4 regions of the Endozoicomonas lisbonensis genome follow, and region 3 is predicted to be linked to each of the others. Evidence: predicted binding sites of a transcription regulator. Region 3 holds the regulator's gene; each other region holds the start of a gene.
The links. Region 3 encodes PhoB, which activates phosphate uptake and scavenging genes when phosphate is short. Its sites were predicted from a motif close to TGTCATANNNNTGTCANA; they were not measured.
Positions count from the first base shown of each region.

Region 1: a site for PhoB is predicted at 2,112-2,129, ahead of V5J35_RS13295 (PstS family phosphate ABC transporter substrate-binding protein). Genes of this name have one in related genera too.
Region 2: a site for PhoB is predicted at 2,095-2,112, ahead of V5J35_RS10250 (putative 2-aminoethylphosphonate ABC transporter substrate-binding protein). Genes of this name have one in related genera too.
Region 4: a site for PhoB is predicted at 3,617-3,634, ahead of V5J35_RS14275 (PhoX family protein). Genes of this name have one in related genera too.

Region 1 covers NZ_JBEWTB010000002.1:2,701,112-2,705,813, reverse strand. Annotated here, with positions in the region: gene V5J35_RS13300 (Na+/H+ antiporter family protein) at 1-900, shown strand, start outside; gene V5J35_RS13295 (PstS family phosphate ABC transporter substrate-binding protein) at 975-1,949, opposite strand; gene V5J35_RS13290 (TRAP transporter small permease subunit) at 2,316-2,852, shown strand; gene V5J35_RS13285 (TRAP transporter large permease) at 2,845-4,227, shown strand; gene V5J35_RS13280 (acyl-CoA thioesterase) at 4,308-4,702, shown strand, end outside; gene V5J35_RS13275 (response regulator) at 4,699-4,702, opposite strand, start outside.
Region 2 covers NZ_JBEWTB010000002.1:2,048,288-2,052,989, reverse strand. Annotated here, with positions in the region: gene V5J35_RS10255 (putative 2-aminoethylphosphonate ABC transporter ATP-binding protein) at 1-734, opposite strand, end outside; gene V5J35_RS10250 (putative 2-aminoethylphosphonate ABC transporter substrate-binding protein) at 978-2,000, opposite strand; gene V5J35_RS10245 (hypothetical protein) at 2,239-3,033, opposite strand; gene V5J35_RS10240 (UTRA domain-containing protein) at 3,480-4,193, opposite strand; gene phnW (2-aminoethylphosphonate--pyruvate transaminase) at 4,555-4,702, shown strand, end outside.
Region 3 covers NZ_JBEWTB010000002.1:2,236,889-2,241,590, forward strand. Annotated here, with positions in the region: gene V5J35_RS11170 (NCS2 family permease) at 1-1,093, shown strand, start outside; gene V5J35_RS11175 (chorismate--pyruvate lyase family protein) at 1,234-1,794, shown strand; gene ubiA (4-hydroxybenzoate octaprenyltransferase) at 1,861-2,769, shown strand; gene phoB (phosphate regulon transcriptional regulator PhoB) at 2,907-3,596, shown strand; gene phoR (phosphate regulon sensor histidine kinase PhoR) at 3,630-4,702, shown strand, end outside.
Region 4 covers NZ_JBEWTB010000002.1:2,960,440-2,965,141, forward strand. Annotated here, with positions in the region: gene rlmB (23S rRNA (guanosine(2251)-2'-O)-methyltransferase RlmB) at 1-72, shown strand, start outside; gene V5J35_RS14250 (FliM/FliN family flagellar motor switch protein) at 117-980, opposite strand; gene rpsF (30S ribosomal protein S6) at 1,465-1,887, shown strand; gene rpsR (30S ribosomal protein S18) at 1,920-2,144, shown strand; gene V5J35_RS14265 (YybS family protein) at 2,175-3,059, shown strand; gene rplI (50S ribosomal protein L9) at 3,076-3,522, shown strand; gene V5J35_RS14275 (PhoX family protein) at 3,760-4,702, shown strand, end outside.

The DNA.
Region 1 (4,702 bases), 460 kb from region 3:
ATCGACCGTCGTCAGATTGCCTGTCTCCTGACGTTTGGTTTGACAGCCACTTACATGCTTGTACCCGTTGGCTTCGGTAATATCTACCTGATGCAGATTCTGGGTGGCAATCTGCAGAAAAACGGCCTGGATATCGACCTGAGTCTGATGCCTTCTGCCATGATGATCCCAGTGAGTGGTATGTTCCTGGGCCTGCTGTTTGCGCTGTTTGTCAGCTATCGTAAACCTCGCTCCTATCACGTTGAACAAAGCCAGCTGGTTCAGGACGAAGAGGTGACCCTGAACAAGGCAAGTGTCGTTTCTGTCGTACTGGCCGTTGCTTCAGCACTGGGCATTCAACTCAGTACAGGCTCCATGGCTCTGGGTGCCGCTACCGGCTTCATCATTATGATTCTGGGCCGGGTTGTGTGCTGGCGTGAAGCGGATGACGTGTTTGCCCAGGGTCTGCGGATGATGGCCGCCTGTGGTTTTATCATGATCTCCGCAGCCGGTTTTGCCGAAGTATTGCGTACCACCGGTGACATTCCGGTTCTGGTGAACATGGTTGAAAATCTTGTGGGCGGGAGTCAGCCGCTGGCGGCCTTTATGATGCTGCTGGTTGGTCTGCTGATCACCATGGGTATCGGCTCCTCCTTCTCCACAGTGCCTATCATCGCTACCCTGTACGTCCCTCTGGCTATGGCGCTGGGCTTTTCGCCACTGGCAACTGCTGCACTGGTAGGTACTGCAGGTGGTCTGGGTGATGCGGGCTCTCCGGCGTCTGACTCCACCATTGGCCCAACAGCAGGTCTGAATGCTGATGGACAGCACGACCACATTCGCGACTCTGTTCTTCCGACCTTCCTGCACTACAACCTGCCAATGATTATCTTTGGCTGGATTGCGGCAATGGTGCTGTAAAAACACTGAATAAAAAAGTCCCCGCACTGCCTCAGGCATGCGGGGACTTTTTTTATCTCAGCAAACTGGAGTGATCAGAGTTCCAGCTCACTCAGGTATTTTTCAACGACAGTGGTTGGCAGTGGAATATAACCATCCTTAACCACTACTTCCTGTCCCTGACGGGACAGAACCATCTTCAGGAATTCACGCTCCAGCGGAGGTAACGCCCTGTTTGGCTGCTTGTTCACGTAAACATACAGGAAGCGGGCCAGAGGGTAACTGCTGTTTACGGCATTAGCTGGCGTTGCATCAACAAATTCACCACCGTCTTTCTTCGCCAGAGGCACAGTACGGACGCTGGACGTCTTGTAACCGATGCCCGAATAACCAAGTCCGTTGATGGAGGCTGAAACTGACTGCACGACAGATGCCGAACCGGGCTGTTCGTTGACATTGTTGCGGAAATCACCTTTACACAGTGCCACTTTCTTGAAGTACCCATAGGTTCCGGATACAGAGTTGCGTCCGTAAAGCTGGATAGAACGATTTTTCCAGGAACCTTCCAGACCTGTCTGTCCCCAGGTGGTGATGTTCTGGTCGCCACCACACCGGCGGGTTGTGGAGAAGATAGCGTCCACCTGCGCCATGGTCAGCCCCTTGATGGGGTTGTCCTTGTTAACAAAGACGGCCAGGGCATCAATCGCTACAGGAACCGGCGTAGGCTTGTAACCGTAACGCTTTTCAAAAGCCTCCAGCTCTTTATCCTTCATCTTGCGGCTCATGGGGCCAATGTTGGAAGTGCCTTCCGTCAGGGCAGGAGGCGCAGTCGAAGAACCGGCAGCCTGAATCTGTACGTTGACGTTCGGGTATTCGCGTTTGAAGTCTTCAGCCCAGAGGGTCATCAGGTTGGCCAGAGTGTCGGAACCAACGCTGGACAGGTTTCCGGATACGCCACTGGATTTTTTATAGACCGGCATATCGGCGTCGATCTGGCTGGCCACTGCGGTCTGCATTCCTGCAACTCCTGTTACCAGAGCCACAGCAGTGATGAGCGCTTTCAGTTTCATTGATAGTCTCTCCTAAGAGGGTTCTTGTTATTCGCTGCGGTTCCATTCCGCGATAGAGACGATACAGACCCAACAGTCATGAACGAATTCGTCTGCACTGCAGGCATGGACAAATGTTCATGGAAATAAGATTGTCTGATGGCTGAAATCATAGGGAGGGAATATGACAATATTGTGACCTGCAGAAAAACGAACCGTCAATAGCTAACAAACCTGTGCATCGTTTTGCAGATTCAGGTGGTGACTGGGTATAATCAATGGCAAAAATTACAGTATTCAGATAACGACAGAAATGTAATTTTCAAGACTTTACCATCTAACGGTCATGGTAAAGCCACAATAACAATAATAAATCAGGGGCATCTCATGAAATCCGGCTGGATTATGCTGCACAGAGTTGTAGCCGGGATCGATCAGTTGACGGAAAAAACCGGTCAGCTGATCAGTTGGTTTAACCTCTTACTGGTTTTATCTGTCTGTCTTGTTGTTTTGCTGCGTTACTTTCTTAATGTTGGCTCTATTGCCCTGCAGGAAACTGCCATGTACTTCCATGCGCTGATCTTTCTGGGAGCCAGTGGTTACACCCTTAAACACCAGGAACACGTCAGAGTTGATGTATTTTACCGGCGCATGTCGCCAAAAGGTCAGGCCCTGGTGAACAGTATGGGTACGCTATTTCTGCTCATTCCTGTTTGCCTGTTCATTGGGTTTATGAGCTGGGAATACGTCATGCAGTCCTGGAGCATTATGGAAACCTCCACGGACCCGGGAGGCTTGCCCGCTGTTTTCCTGCTGAAAAGCCTGATCCTGTGTCTGGCCTTCACCCTGTTTTTACAGGGCATTGCTGAACTCCTCCGCTCGTTAATGCTACTGGCTGATGTTCAGGAGGTGCAGCATGGCTGAGTTTATCCCCCTGATTATGTTCGCCTGTGTCTGCGCTGTGCTGATGATTGGCTATCCGGTCGCTTTTTCCCTGGCAGGAACCGCCCTGATTTTCGCAGCCATCGGTACACTGACAGGATACTTTGACGGCTCTTTCCTGACAGCCTTACCCAGTCGTTTATTTGGAATTATTGGCAACCAGACGTTACTGGCGGTTCCACTGTTTGTTTTTATGGGTGTCATGCTGGAAAAATCCAGAGTCGCAGAAAACCTGCTGGAAAGCATGGCCCGGCTCTTTGGTCAGCTGCGTGGGGGGCTGGGGCTTTCCGTAACAGTGGTGGGTATGTTGTTAGCAGCCAGTACCGGTATTGTCGGTGCCACAGTGGTCACCATGGGGCTGTTATCGCTACCGACCATGCTGCGCAGAGGCTATTCTGCCCAGCTGGCGACCGGCACTATCTGTGCAACAGGCAGCCTTGGACAGATTATCCCTCCTTCCATCGCACTGGTTTTGTTAGGTGACGTGTTGTCCACCGCTTATCAGCAGGCTCAGCTGAATATGGGAATTTTCTCTCCCAAAACCGTATCGGTTGGCGACCTGTTTGTGGGAGCGTTGATTCCGGGGTTACTGCTGGTGCTGGCTTACTCTGTGTACGTCATGGTGGTGGCATGGCTGAAGCCTGAATCAGCGCCAGCGTTAACCGATGAGGAGATTAAACAGTTTGATGAAAGCAGCCAGACCTCATTATTGATGACGCTGCTGCCTCCGGTACTGCTGATTATCGTCGTACTCGGGTCTATCCTCACTGGCATTGCCACACCCACAGAAGCTGCAGGCGTCGGCGCTTCAGGTGCTATTGCCCTTGCCGCTGCCCGACGACAGATTCATCGAGAGATTCTGTATGAAGTGGTGACCTGTACCACCAAAATCACCTGTATGGTGTTCCTGATTCTTATCGGGGCATCGGTGTTTTCGCTGGTATTCCGGGGCTTTGGTGGTGAAGAACTGATCCAGTCTCTGTTTGAAAGCCTGCCCGGCGGTGTTTTCACAGCGGTACTGCTGGTGATGGTGGTAATGTTCCTGCTCGGCTTTATTCTTGATTTTATTGAAATCACCTTTGTTATCGTGCCAATGGTGGGACCCGTCCTGCTGGCTATGGGCGTAGACCCGGTCTGGCTTGGCATTATGATTGCTGTTAACTTACAGACCTCTTTTTTAACCCCCCCTTTTGGCTTTGCCCTGTTTTACCTGCGAGGGGTTGCTCCAGAAGAGGTGGCAACAGCGGATATCTACAAAGGCGTTGTGCCTTTTATAGCCATTCAGCTGATCATGCTGATCGCACTGGCAGTCTGGCCACAGCTGGCCACCTGGCTGCCAGCACAAATCTATGGCTGATGCACCATAAAACGATTTATGTTAAAAGAGCAAAAGCTGAACCCGCAGCAGAAAATAAGAAGAAGACCGGGAGAGAATGAATGAATCTCGTGAACGATGACAATCCTGTACCTCAGGGGGAACTGACTCTGAAGGTACTGGCGGATAGCCAGTCCACCAATTACACCGGCGATGTGTTTGCTGGCTGGGTAGCGATGAATGTCGACCAGGCTGGGGAAATTCAGGCCAGAAAAGTCGCCAGAGGCAGGGTCGTTACGGTCAGCATTGGTGCTATGAGCTTTATGCGGCCGGTACAGATTGGTGACATTATTGGCTTGTACAGCCGGGTAACTGAAGTGGGCAAAACATCCATCCGGGTGATTGTGGAAGCCTGGATAGAGAACGACAACGGCGACTCGGTTTCGCAGAAAAAGCTGACAGATACCTCAATGGTCTTTGTGGCGGTTGATGGCTCAGGCAGTACTCAGCGCATTAA
Region 2 (4,702 bases), 190 kb from region 3:
ACAATACCGTCAAGAAAATTCATGGAACCGACAAATTCAGCAACAAACCGGGACGCAGGTTTCTGATAAATGGCTTTTGACGTTCCCACCTGTTCGATATGGCCATGGTTCATAACAACAATCCGGTCAGCCATCGCCATGGCTTCTTCCTGATCGTGAGTCACCATAACGGTGGTAATGCCAAGGCGTTTTTGCAGGGATCGGATCGACTCACGCAGTTTGACACGAACCCTGGCATCCAGTGCAGACAGAGGTTCGTCCAGCAACAGAAGACCCGGAGACAGTGCCAGGGCTCTTGCCAGGGCAACACGCTGCTGTTGTCCACCGGACAGTTGTCCGGGATATTTATGCCCGGAATCCGGCAGACCAACGGTTTCCAGCCATTCGTTAACCAGTACATGAACATCGGACTGGGACTTGCCCTGGTTACGCAGACCAAAAGCGATGTTGTCGTATACCGTCAGGTTCGGGAATAAGGCATAGGACTGGAAAACAATTCCAAAATCACGTTTTTCAGGAGGCAGCAGAGAGATCTCTTTGCCATCCTGCCAGATTTCACCTTTCTGACACTCTTCAAGACCAGCAATCATTCGTAACAGTGTGGTTTTGCCACAGCCAGAGGGACCGAGGAAGCAGATGAACTCACCTTGTTCAATGTCCAGTGATATATCTTCCAGCGCGGTGAACTGGCCAAACTTTTTGCCCAGATTACGAATGGAAAGGAATGATTGCATGGTTGAAGCCCTGGCAGAAAACAGACAAATACTTTCAATAGTTAATACCAATTTCACCTTCTAAACATGAATTGCGCAGCCATTTTGAACAGCTGGTCTGCGTTGGAATTCCTCGCAATAGCTAGCTATTACTCGTCATTCCGTCTTGCCCAGCAGTCCAAAATAACTTGCTCATGGTCATATTTAGAAGGCGGAATTGGTATAAGCCCCCGAGACAGCGGGGGCCAGCCTTTCATCAAACGATCAGGATTTTGGTTCAGACTTGTAGTCGAAGCGTTCGGACCACTCTTTCAGAACCTTGTTACGACCTGTTGCCATGGCGTTGAAGTCCATACTGACCATAGAGCTTTCAACATCCGGGTAGTTTGGAACGTCTTTGGAGACTTCCTTGTGTCCCACCACGGCATAAGCTTCAACGTACTGCTGGTTAGCCTGAAGCGTCAGGGACCAGTCAACCAGACGCTGTGCAGCCTCTTTATTTGAAGTGCCGCTGACCAGACCTACCGATTCTACGTCCCAGCCAATACCACCTTCTGGCAGAATCAGATCCAGGGGGGCCCCCTGGGATTTCAGCTGAGCGCCACGAATCGCCTGGGAAATACCAATCGCCACTTCACCCATGGCAGCCTGAACGCAGGGCTTGGAACCGGAATGGGTATACTGGGCAATGTTGTTGTGCAGTCTGGTCATGTAATTCCAGCCCTGCTCTTCACCTTTGCTTTGCAGCCAGGCCGATACCTGCATGTAACCGGTGCCGGATGAAGCCGGGTTAGGCATGGATATCTTGCCCTGATAAACCGGGTCCAGCAGGTCTTCCCAGGATGTTGGTTTTGGCAGGTTCTGGGCTTTGGCAACCGCTTCGTTAAAGCAGACAGCATTGAAGAATGCCTGGTTTCCGAACCACGCCTGATTCGCTTCCGGGTCGTTCAGTTCGGCTTTGATGTCATTTAGCCCTTTTGGTGTGTAAGCAGCCAGCACTCCTTCGTTTTTCAGCAGCGCCATGCTGGAACCTGCCAGCCCCCAGACCACATCGGCACGATTGTTGTCTTTTTCTGCCAGCAGTTTCGCAGTCATGATACCGGTAGAGTCACGTACCCAGCGAATACTGATGTCCGGGTTTTCTTTTTCAAAGGCGTTTTTGTAGCGTGCCAGCAGGTCAGTTTCGAATGCGGTGTAGACGGTCAGTTCAACAGGCTTTGCAGCGAGTACAGCAGAGCTGATCAGCGAGGTGGCTGCAAGAGCCAGAGCGGTCAGAGACTTTTTCATTGGAGGTTTTCCTCAGATCGAATGCTTTAAAAACTTCAAGTACTTACAGCCAACTGGTACAGACCAGATTTTGATATTGATCTTAGGGAAGGAATATGACCGAAATGTGACACTTGCATTTCAGTGCTGTTAATTTTGCCGGAAATTGAATAGGAGTGTGAAAGAGTAGACGGAAAAACAGGGTGTGGAAATACTAGCGAATGCGTAAACCCCGGGTTAATGGTTTTGATGTGAGGTATTACCAGGGTAATCCCGGAAGGTCCAGGTGATCCTGATCCTGATTCGGAATCCTCAGAGGCGTATTTGCGCCATTCACTGTGCGTATGCTGTGTATTGTATCCGGATACCAGTCCTGTAATGGAAAGTATTTCGTAGACACCTCGACCGTGACATTCTGGTTAGCCGCAAGGGCGTCTTCCGCAAACTTGCATCCTTCTTCCGTGTATATATTCAGATGATTTATATTGGGCTTTTTTTCATGGATAGTTCTTGTCTTCGTTCTGTATTGTGGTTGTCCTTTCTGATCTGAACCAGTGTATACCCGATCGTAAACATACTTCTTCTCAATTTTCTCTCCCCCTTCGTGTAAATCCGCAGTGCAAAGCTTTGATCCGAATGATCCCCATCGAAATACCCTGACAAATTTTCCCGAGCGAACACTAACGCCATAACTGCCAAATCCGATGTAACTTTCATCTTTGTAGAAATTGCCATAGCTGTTAAAAGAGTCGCTTTGTGTGAAGTTGGACACATCGGACACATCGGTAGCAAAAGCACTTGCTCCATAAAAAAGCCACATGTAAGGGGCTGAGAGCGGAATGGGGCTGACATAATGAAGGATCACTTGTTTATTGGGTGGCGTATTAACCAGTTTGTTGTATATCGGATTCAGTTTGTCCTTAACAGAAAACTGAAACTGTTTGGTTGGGTAGAATCGATCGAGTGATATACCGCCACCCAGTAAAAAATTTATAACTACAGGTTTAATAAAAAAACCTGATATTTCGACCCTGCTCAGTTGACCAATAACCATCCCTTCCTGATGATAGCCAGTATCACGTCCTAAAACCGGAGACGATAAAGCGGGAGGTGAAAGAAATAATACAAGCACCATTATTATTAAGCAGTGGGAGTTGATTTTATCAGACCAAACCTGACCTGATGTCCATTTGCAAAGGTTGAATAATATGCGCCAGACGGAAAAGACAAAAAGATTCCGAATCATTATCTGACTCCAATTACAGAGGTTAATTATTACTAAGCAAAAGGACTATAGAAATGAATATTTGGAGGCGGCATAGCGAAGTATGTTTCGTTCATACTCAGTTCATTGCAAAGTATGTTTCGTTCATATTCAGTTCATTATTGATTTTCAGAGCAATGGTTCTGACTTAATACTTCATCCCTGAAATATTAAGGTTTCCCAGAAAGAAAATTAAAAGAGCATGATTCTATTTGTATTGAGCAGCACTGAATGACCTACTTCCGGGCCTGGGCGGTGATTACAATGGCGTCCTGTCGCCAGTACTCAAAGTCACAATCAATGAGGCGTTTTTTCTTGTCGTGATTGATCCGGGTAACCAGTAAACCTGAACTGCCGGAAGTTACCTTCAGATGGGTAGCGGCTTCGTCATGAATGCCGACAGGGTACAGTCGAAAGTTTACTTTACTGTAGCGGGTGCTGTAGTGAGTACGGTAAATATCTGACAGTGGCTGCTGTAAATCCTGATCCAGTAAACCCGGGAAATACTCCGGATTAATGTAATTCTCAACATACAACACTGTTCGCTGATCAACCAGGCGCAGACGCTGGACACGATAAACCGGTGTTAGCGGAGGGAGTTGCAGAAGCTTTTGTATTTTCGTTGTGGCTGGTACCAGAGCGGCACTGATTAAACGGGTTTCAGGCATTCTGCCCTGACCTTTAACCATGGTGTGGAAGTTGGTGTTTACGGTTGGGTCGTAAACAATACGCTCGGGAGAGACAAACCAGCCACGGCGGTCTTCACGATACACCATGCCATCGGCTTCCAGTGATGACAACGCTTCCCGAAGAGTTACACGGGTGGTACCAAAGCTTTCGCTCAGTTGCCGTTCCGGGGGGAGCTTGGTGCCTGCTGGCAGAGCGCCGCTTTCTATCTGTTCGCACAGGGCGGATCGAATGATCTGGTACTGGTTTCTTCCCTGGCCCATCGTTCACGTCTCGCTGTTAGTTCGATGTTCGGGGATAAACCCCGGACAAATAATATACCTGAAATTGAGTAAAAATCAGCCTATTCCAGCCGGCTGGTCCAGTCGGGCAAGAAGAAAGAGGCATCATAGTAACCCAGTTATTGTTTTCTGGTATAGACCATTTTAGGCATAACAGTGTGACAGTTATGCTACAGATGTATGGCTGGGAGTATTTCGAAAACGATCCGTTGAATTATGAACTTTTTGTGAAGATTGGCTTAACCGGGTTTACAGACAAACCGCACAATTTCATTATTTTAAATACTTGGTCTATACCATAACCAATCATTCTATAAACAAGTCAATCTGTGAGGAACAGGCTGTGGCGATCACAACCGACCTGGAAAACCCTTATCTGTTGTTAACCCCCGGACCTCTGTCGACTTCCCGAACCGTTCGTGAAGCCATGTTACGCGACTGGTGTACCTGGGATGATGATTACAATCTGGATGTGGTTCAGAAGATTCGGA
Region 3 (4,702 bases):
CGCAAACTGGCCGATAGGTCTGGCACCGGGCATGGGATTGAACGCTTTCTTTGCCTATGCTGTTGTACAAGGCATGGGATACAGCTGGGAGCAGGCCATGGGTGCTGTGTTCTGGGGCGGTATTGGCTTTATGTTGTTAAGCCTGTTTAAAGTACGTGAATGGATCATCGACAGCATCCCTTCCGGACTTCGCGTAGGTATTACCAGTGGTATCGGTTTGTTCCTGGCTCTGATTGGCCTTAAAAGTGCCGGAGTGGTAGTGGCCAGTCCCGGAACCATTGTTACTCTGGGGGATATCACTCAGTTTGGCCCTCTGATGGCGAGCCTGAGCCTGTTCCTGATTCTGGGTTTGTCTTTCCGCGGTATTAAAGCATCAGTATTGATTGCTATTGGTATTGTCTCCCTGATTGCCCTGATCGCAGGTGACGTATCCTATACCGGCATTGTGGCTGCACCACCAAGCGTTGCCCCCATTGTTGGCAAGCTGGATATTATGGGTGCTCTGTCACCTGAAATGATTGGCGTTATTGTTGCCTTCATGTTTGTAAACCTGTTCGACACCACCGGCACTTTGATCGCTGTGGGAGACAAGGCAGGTCTGGCCGACGAAAATGGCAAGATGACCAACATGAATCGCGCTCTTATGACCGATGGCGCTGCGTCCTGGATTGGTGCCATTATGGGTACACCAACAGTCACCACTTACGTTGAAAGCGCCTCTGGCGTGGCAGTCGGTGGCCGTACTGGTTTGACGGCTGTCACTGTGGGTGTGTTGTTCCTGCTGTGTATGTTCCTGTCGCCTCTGGCTGGAATGGTGCCTGCCTATGCGACCGCTGGCGCACTGGTCTATGTAGCGGTTCTGATGGTGGGCAGCCTGACCCGTATTGACTGGGATGACCTGACAGAAGCAGGGCCGGTACTGATCACAACCATTATGATGCCGCTGAGCTTCTCAATTGCTAACGGCATTGCCCTTGGTTTTATCGCTTACCCGGTGATTAAGGTACTGGCTGGCCGGACATCGGATGTAAGCATCAGCGTCTGGGTTCTGGCCGCTCTGTTTGCACTGAAGTTTGTTGTCTTTGGTATCTAAACTTCAGCTTCCCCTCTTCACAAGGTGTGCGTTCTGCACACCTTGCTCTTCAAAAGAACTTCAAAAGAATTACCCTACAGAACCCTGCCTTTAAGTGCTATTGTGTCTGGGATAGCCAGCAGATCAGATGAATACAACAAATGCCGTTTATAGATTTCGCTCACCAGACCTGGCAACCCAAACCAGTCCTGACCGATGAGTGTATGAAGAGCATTCCGGAACCCTACAGAAGTTGGCTGCTTGATTCCGGTTCTCTGACTCAACGCCTGAAGTCCATGTGTACCAGACAGTTCCGGGTCAAAGTGCTGAGGCATGAATGGGGCGTTCCCTCCCGTTCAGAGCTGGAATTTCTTGGGTGCCGTCATGAAATGGCAAGCATTCGGGAAGTGTTACTGATTGTCGATGACCACCCCGCTGTGTTTGCCAGAAGTGTTTTGCCAGCCAGTAGCCTGACCGGGGAAAACCGGGAATTGCTGGAGCTGGGGGAACGCCCGCTGGGAGAGTTTCTGTTTAACCAGCCGTCACTCAAACGGGGTCAGATTGAGATTGATGAACTGCCTGCCTGCCAGTTTAACCTGCATTTAGATCGACCATATAAGGAAGAAAGTGCCTGGGGAAGGCGCTCACAGTTTTTCCTGAATGGTAAAGCTATTTCGGTTTGCGAAGTTTTTTTACCGGAATACAATCCAGAGCTTATGTAAGAGTACTTATAGAAAGTCTAACCTGTTAGACTGAAACCCAAGCCAGTTGCAACAATGACAATCATCATGACGTACCTTAAAAAACTGGCGGGGGACTCTTTCAACCTTCAATCTTTTTCGGCCCGCTACCCCCGCATAAAGGATTTTGTCCAGCTGTGTCGGCTGGATCGCCCTATTGGCATCTACCTCTTGTTATGGCCCACCCTTTGGGCATTGTGGATGGCAGCAGAAGGTCTGCCCAGCCTGAAAAACCTGTTAATTTTTATTGCCGGAGTGGTTCTGATGCGCAGTGCCGGCTGTGTCATCAACGATTATGCGGATCGCCACTATGACGGCAGTGTAAAAAGAACCAGCAACCGCCCTCTGGTAACGGGAAAAATCAATGAAAAAGAGGCTTTGCTTTTTTTCTCGCTTCTGGTCGCCCTGTCTTTTGTTCTGGTTCTTCTTACGAACCTTCTGACCATCATGCTTTCTCTGGGTGGACTTGCCCTTGCGGCTATTTATCCATTTGCCAAACGTTTTACTCACTTGCCTCAGGTGGTTCTGGGAGCCGCTTTTGGCTGGGCCATCCCCATGGCCTACGCCGCAGAAAGTGGAACGATAAGTCAGATTGGCTGGTTATTGTTTCTTGGTAACGTGTTCTGGACGGTAGGTTACGATACCCAGTACGCCATGGTGGATCGTGATGATGATGTGAAAATTGGTATCAAGTCGACCGCTATTTTGTTTGGTGAGCTGGACAACATCATTATCGGCGTCCTTCAATGCCTGGCTCTTGGTACATTAGTAATGGTCGGTATTCAGGCAGGTCTTGGCCTGAGTTTTTATTGTTCTCTGGTGGTTGCGGCAGGATTGTTTGTTCATCAGCAGTTACGAACGCAAAATCGGGAAAGAATGGACTGCTTTAAAGCGTTTCTCAGTAACCACTGGGTAGGAGCCGTCATTTTCTTGGGCATTGCTTTCGGTTATGTTTAAGCCTTTTTAAGCTTCCATAAGATAGAGGTGTCATCTGTTTGTAACATTTGAGCTGTGTAATGGCGCAAATGGGGATTTTATCTGGCAAAACAGGCTGCCAGGTTCCGAAACAGATGAGACAAGAAAGGTGAACAGGCATGTCAGGAAGAACAATTCTCATCGTAGACGATGAAGAACCAATCAGGGAAATGGTCTCTGTCGCTCTGGAAATGGCAGGTTATAACTGTCTGGAAGCGGCTGACGCCAAACAGGCACATGCTCATGTTATCGATCACAAACCAGACCTTATTTTGCTGGACTGGATGTTGCCGGATATCTCCGGCATTGAATTCGCACGTCGTTTAAAACGGAATGAGCTGACCTCTGAGATACCCATTGTCATGCTGACCGCAAAAGGCGAGGAAGACCATAAAATTCAGGGGCTGGAAACAGGCGCAGACGATTACATCGTCAAACCCTTCTCCCCACGGGAGCTGGCTGCGCGCCTGAAAGCCGTCTTGCGTCGTGCAGGTGGGATGGACTCCCAGAACCCGATTGTTATTAAAGGTCTTGAACTTGACCCTGTCAGTCATCGGGTCAGCATCAACGGCAACCCGGCGGAAATGGGACCCACTGAATACCGGTTGCTGCAGTTCTTTCTGACGCATCAGGAGCGGGCTTACACACGTGGGCAGTTGCTGGATCAGGTCTGGGGAGGCAATGTGTACGTGGAAGAACGAACCGTCGACGTCCATATCCGTCGGCTGCGCAAAGCTCTGGGATCAGACTATGAAGGCTTTGTACAGACGGTTCGTGGTACGGGTTACCGATTCTCGGTAAAGGTTTAAAGCTGTTTATCAACACTCGAAAAAAGATCCGGAATGACCAGTATTACCAAATCTTACATCCTGAGCCGAATGCTGTTGTTTTCAAGTATTGGCTTCTGTCTTGGCTGGCTTCTGGGCAACGCTTTTCTCGGGCTTTCTCTCGTATTGGCAGCTTATTGCCTCTGGAGTGTTAAAGAGCTGTTCCGGTTGCTGGACTGGCTGAATGCTGCCAAAGACCGCAACGAAGAACCACCTGAAAGTAAAGGCCTGTGGGGGGAGATATTCGACGGAATCTATCGCCTTCAGAAGCACCATGGACGAGCCCGCCGCAAACTCTCTACCGTTATAGATCGAATCCAGTCATCGACAGCCGCGTTAAAAGACGCGGTGGTCATGGTGGATCGTCATAACAATCTTGAATGGTGGAACATTGCGGCAGAAGAGCTGTTAGGCTTTAAGAAGCCCGACGATCAGGGGCAGCCCGTCACCAATTTGCTGCGTGATCCACGCTTTGTGGATTATTTTGAGCAGGGTCGTTATCAAAAACCGCTGCAGATTCCCTCGCCGCTCAATGATGAGTACCAGATTGAAGTGAATATCACCGTGTATGGCCGTGGCAACCGCATGATCATTGTCCGCGATGTCACCCGCCTTATGCAGCTGGAAACCATGCGTAAGGATTTTGTGGCAAACGTTTCCCATGAACTCAGAACGCCACTGACGGTGATCTCAGGCTATCTGGAAACGTTGATCGACGGTGTACACGATCATGATCTTCCACCAATATGGGGCAAGGCCATGAACCGTATGCAGGAGCAGTCACTGCGTATGCAGGGACTGGTTCAGGATCTGTTGACGCTTTCCAAACTGGAAGCCGCTGAAATCGACGAGAACAGCGCTGTCAGTCTGCTGCCGATGCTTCATGCCATTGTTGAGGATAGTAAGGCGTTAAGTGGGGAGAGCCAGCATAAGATTCACCTGGAATGCCCTGAAGACGCCGAACTGGCCGGTTGCGCTCACGAGCTGCGTAGTGCCTTCTCGAACCTGGTGTTCAATGCTGTGCGCTATACCCCGGCAGGTGGCAAGATTTATGTACGTTGGTGGCAGGACGAAGATCGTGGTCATTT
Region 4 (4,702 bases), 720 kb from region 3:
ACCGTCAGCAGCCTGAACGTGTCGGTTGCTACCGGCGTTTGCCTGTTTGAAGCCGTACGGCAGCGGTCGTAATTATCGGGTGTTTGAGGCGCAGTACAGGCAGCTGCGCCTGAGTCTCATCGGTTTGGCTCGGAAATAACTGCCGCCAGCTGTTCATTATCCTGAATCATTATGTCTGCTGTGTAGAATGGTTTTCCCGCAACCGATACAACGGTAGCTGATGTGTCAGGGAAAGGCAGGAAGTCACCCTCATTCATGGACAGCAGTTTTTCAAGTGATATCTGGTCCATTGCAATACTGGCTGTCAGCACCAGAGGCACAAAGGAAAGCGAGCGCTTTAGCTGATCTGCCATCGATTCTGCATTATTCTTTTTTGAACTGCGTTCTATAGCCTGTTTGAGAACCATGGTCGGGTATTCAATTTTGATAAAGCCGGACGCTCCATCAATATTTACCTGAAAGATATCCGAGGCTATGTGATCAGTTTTTTTATTGTGTATTCTGTAAGCATCAGAAGCCTCCCGGGCATCTCTCAGCATTTCTATATTGAACTCACCCACTGAAGACATGGACTCTTTCATGTGGCTAAGTAGAAGATTGACAATGCGACCATATAAGCGCCATTCCGCAGAAGTCGGCTGTCTTGCTTCATCTTGTGAGAAAGATTTATCTAAACGTCCTCCGAAAATTTTTTCGATGAGCGTTTTGAACAACTGTTTCTGAATTACGATCAGGCAATAGGCGTTTTTATAATTGTTGATCGATGCCCAGCTTTTGAAACACAGCTTATCACTGTCTTCATTGAGGGATTTCCACTCTACTATTGAAGATGCCTCAACCTGAACCAGGCTTTGTGTAAACTCTGCAAGGTCTCTTTCGAGCATTGTCCCGCAGGAGTTTACGGCTCTGCTGAATATTCTTTCATATTTCTGCAGGCTATTGCCTGCCAGATGCAGATCATAGGGGGTTACTGGTGTCACTCAAAAAGCTCCATGCTGACAGGAGATAGTACTGAATAGTAATGCATAATCATTATGGAATCTGCACCCCATACTGCTTTTCAGTTGGCTCTGCAAATAAAATCATGCGCGTGATTCTATGCGCGCCGAAAAGGTTATGGTTTTAGTGCTGAGGCAGTTTATTGAGCTAACTGGTTGAATGACATAAAAAAAGTGTCAGCATTCCTGACACCTGAAGCCGCCAGAAAGTGGGGAGCCGGTTGAATGCCCTGAGCAGGTAGCGAATGCACGTACCTTCCGGTGACCGATCCTGCTTGCAACGATGGTCACAGTTCTCTAAAATTCCGGCTCTTTGTATGCTGGGCTAAGTGTGCAGGGTTCTGGTGGCTCTCGGGTTGTCAGTACTTGGTACATTTGTCCAACTCCTTGCCTTACCGCACTTTCTGCTGGCTACTGGCTAGCTGAAACGTGAGCGGGAGGCTGTTTAACCCGTAAGGAGCAAATAATGCGTCATTACGAAATTGTTTTCCTGGTTCACCCAGACCAGAGCGAGCAAGTACCAGCGATGGTAGAGCGTTACACCCGCGCTATCTCCGAAAATGGCGGTCAGGTACACCGTCTGGAAGATTGGGGCCGTCGTCAGCTGGCTTACCCAATCAACAAAATCCACAAAGCTCACTATGTTCTGATGAACATTGAGTGTGGCAACGAAGTCCTGAGCGAGCTGACTGATAACTTCCGTTACAACGATGCCGTTATCCGTAACATGGTTATCCGTCGTGACGAAGCGATCACTGAAGCTTCCATCATGATGCAGGCTGAAGAGAAGCGTGATCGTCGTGACGACCGTCGCGAAGATCGTCGTGAAGAGCGTCGTGAAGAAGCTCCAGCTGCTGAAGCTGCTCCAGCAGAAGAAGCTGCTGAATAATCATTACTCGCTTAATTTAAGGAGACGTTGTCATGGCACGTTTTTTCCGTCGCAGGAAGTTTTGCCGTTTCACCGCTGAAGGCGTGAAAGAGATCGATTACAAAGATCTGAACACCCTGAAAGCCTACATTTCTGAAACTGGTAAGATCGTACCTAGCCGTATTACCGGTACTAAGGCTCGTTACCAGCGTCAGCTGGCTACTGCTATCAAACGCGCTCGTTACGTGGCACTGCTGCCATTCACCGATCGTCACTGATATCCGGTAATTGGAACTAAGGTATAGCTAATGCGTGGACTGGCAAATTATGCAATGCGTGGCCCCGGACAGGCACTGTTTTTGGCCGTGTTGTTTGCCAGCATCCCAATGTTGTTCTGGCTCAGTTCAGCCGTTATTGCCCTGGTGATACTGCGACGCGGTATTGACCATGGTCTGAAACTGCTGATGTGGGCTCTGCTTCCGGCGATAGGCTGGGCAGCCGCTGGTCAGTTCAACGTAATAACAGGTCTGGTATCGACTACGATACTGGCCTGTACATTACGCCAGACGGTTTCCTGGCCGAAGACACTCCTGGCGCTGGTTCCGGTTGGGGGAGCAATGGCTCTTTCACTGTTCCAGCTGGCACCGCAGCAAATCGCCCTGCTCACCGAGGCAGTGATGGGTCTTCTTGTGAAGATTCTGCCGGGGCAGGGTGCAGAGAGCACGGTCGACATAGGAACTCAGCTGAAACCGTTAGTTGAGTACGGCGTGGTAGGAATGCTTGCCTGGTTTACCCTGGCAAGCAGTGTGTTGTCGCTGGTCCTGGCGCGAGCCTGGCAGTCAGCGTTATACAACCCTGGCGGGTTCGGTAAAGAGTTCCGCCAGCTGATACTGCCACCTGTTGCCAGCATTGCTTTGCTGGCCCTGACTCTGGGAGGAACAACCCTGTCACCTGTGTTGACAGCGTTGATTCCAATAGCTTCGCTGCCACTGTTTATTGCAGGTGTTGCCCTCGTTCACGGGCTGGTAAACCTGAAACAGTTGGGAAGCTTCTGGCTGGTAGGCATGTATATGTTGCTGATTTTCGTCACGCAACTGGCATACCCGGTTATTGTTTTGACAGCCTGTTTTGACAGCGTGTTTGATTTCCGCCGAAGGGCGGCAAACCGAATTGCACAGAACGGGCCAAAATAAAGGTAAGAGGTTAGCGATGGACGTTATCCTGCTTGAGAAAATCGCCAATCTGGGCGATCTGGGCGACAAGGTAACCGTTAAAGCTGGTTACGGTCGTAACTTCCTGATCCCATTCAGCAAAGCTGTTCCAGCTACTAAAGACAACGTAGCTGCTTTCGAAGCTCGTCGTGCTGAACTGGAAAAAGCAGCTTCCGAGAAGCTGGTTGGTGCTGAGAAGCGCGCTGCTGAAATGGCAGAAATCGAACTGACCCTGACTGCTAAGGCAGGCGACGAAGGTAAGCTGTTCGGTTCTATCGGTCCTCGCGACCTGGCTGAAGCCATCACCTCTGCTGGTGTTGCTGTAGCCAAGAGCGAAATCCGTATGCCAGAAGGTCCTATTCGCGCAACTGGCGAATACGACGTGGCTATCCAGCTGCACACTGACGTTGCTGCTGCTATCAAGGTATTCATTGAAGCTGAGTAATTTCAGACTCAATACGCCCTGATGAAAAATGCCCGCAGGTTTCTGCGGGCATTTTTTTTGCCTGGTAAAAATGAGGGGTTAATTAAAATATTTCTTTCATTTATTAGTCACCTGTCTGACACATTGCTGCCGTTTAATTAACCCGACCCACTACAGCCTGATCTGAATAATAAGAACCTCAAACCAACTCTTCATACAAAAAAATAATAGCTATAAACACAATAAGGGTGAAAAACAATGAGCCGGGAAACCTCTGATCCAACGATTTATAACAACAGCAAGAACCGACCAATGTCAGCGGTGCTGGATACTGAGCTGAGCCGGCGTGGTATTTTGCGTGGTGGAATCGGTCTGGCGGCACTGGGCTTTTTATCGGGTATGGGGCTGGCAGGCTGTGAGCTGAATTCTTCCAATTCCTCAGATGCCGATGATGTGACACCCGAACCCGAATTAAAGCTGGGCTTTGAATCCATCCCCGGTGCCAGGCTGAACGCAGTGGCGGTTGCTGCTGGTTACAGCGCACAGGTTCTGGCTCCGTGGGGAACACCGTTAAACAGTCAGGCGAATTCCTGGAAAGACGACGGAAGTAATACGTCACAAGACCAGCTGAACGCAGTGGGCATGCATCATGATGGCATGCACTTTTTTCCACTGAACGGTAGCGATACAGAAGGTTTGCTGTGTATTAACCATGAATATATTGACCAGAGTGCGTTGCATCCTGCCGGTGCTACAGAGGTCGCAGGTAAACGTCCGGCCGAAGAAGTTCGTAAGGAAATCAATGCTCACGGTGTTTCAGTGGTGCATATCAGACGGGTAGACGGCGTCTGGGATGTAGTGACGGACAGTTCTTATAATCGTCGAATCACCTCTGCGACTGAAATGGATGTAACCGGACCGGTTGCAGGCAGTGGTTTGCTGGTCACTAAATACACGACAGGCCGGGGCGTTGAGAATATTGCCAGAGGCACCAATAACAACTGTGGTAACGGTTATACGCCCTGGGGAACCTATCTTACCTGTGAAGAGAACTGGCCTTTTATCTTTGTGAATAGTGGCACACAGGACGCAGGTCAGGTAAGAATGGGCATTCCGGCATCAGGTACTCGTTATAGCTGGGAGACAGCTGAAGACGGTTTATACGACGAGTTTACCCAGTTCAATGTAACGCCTTCAGGTA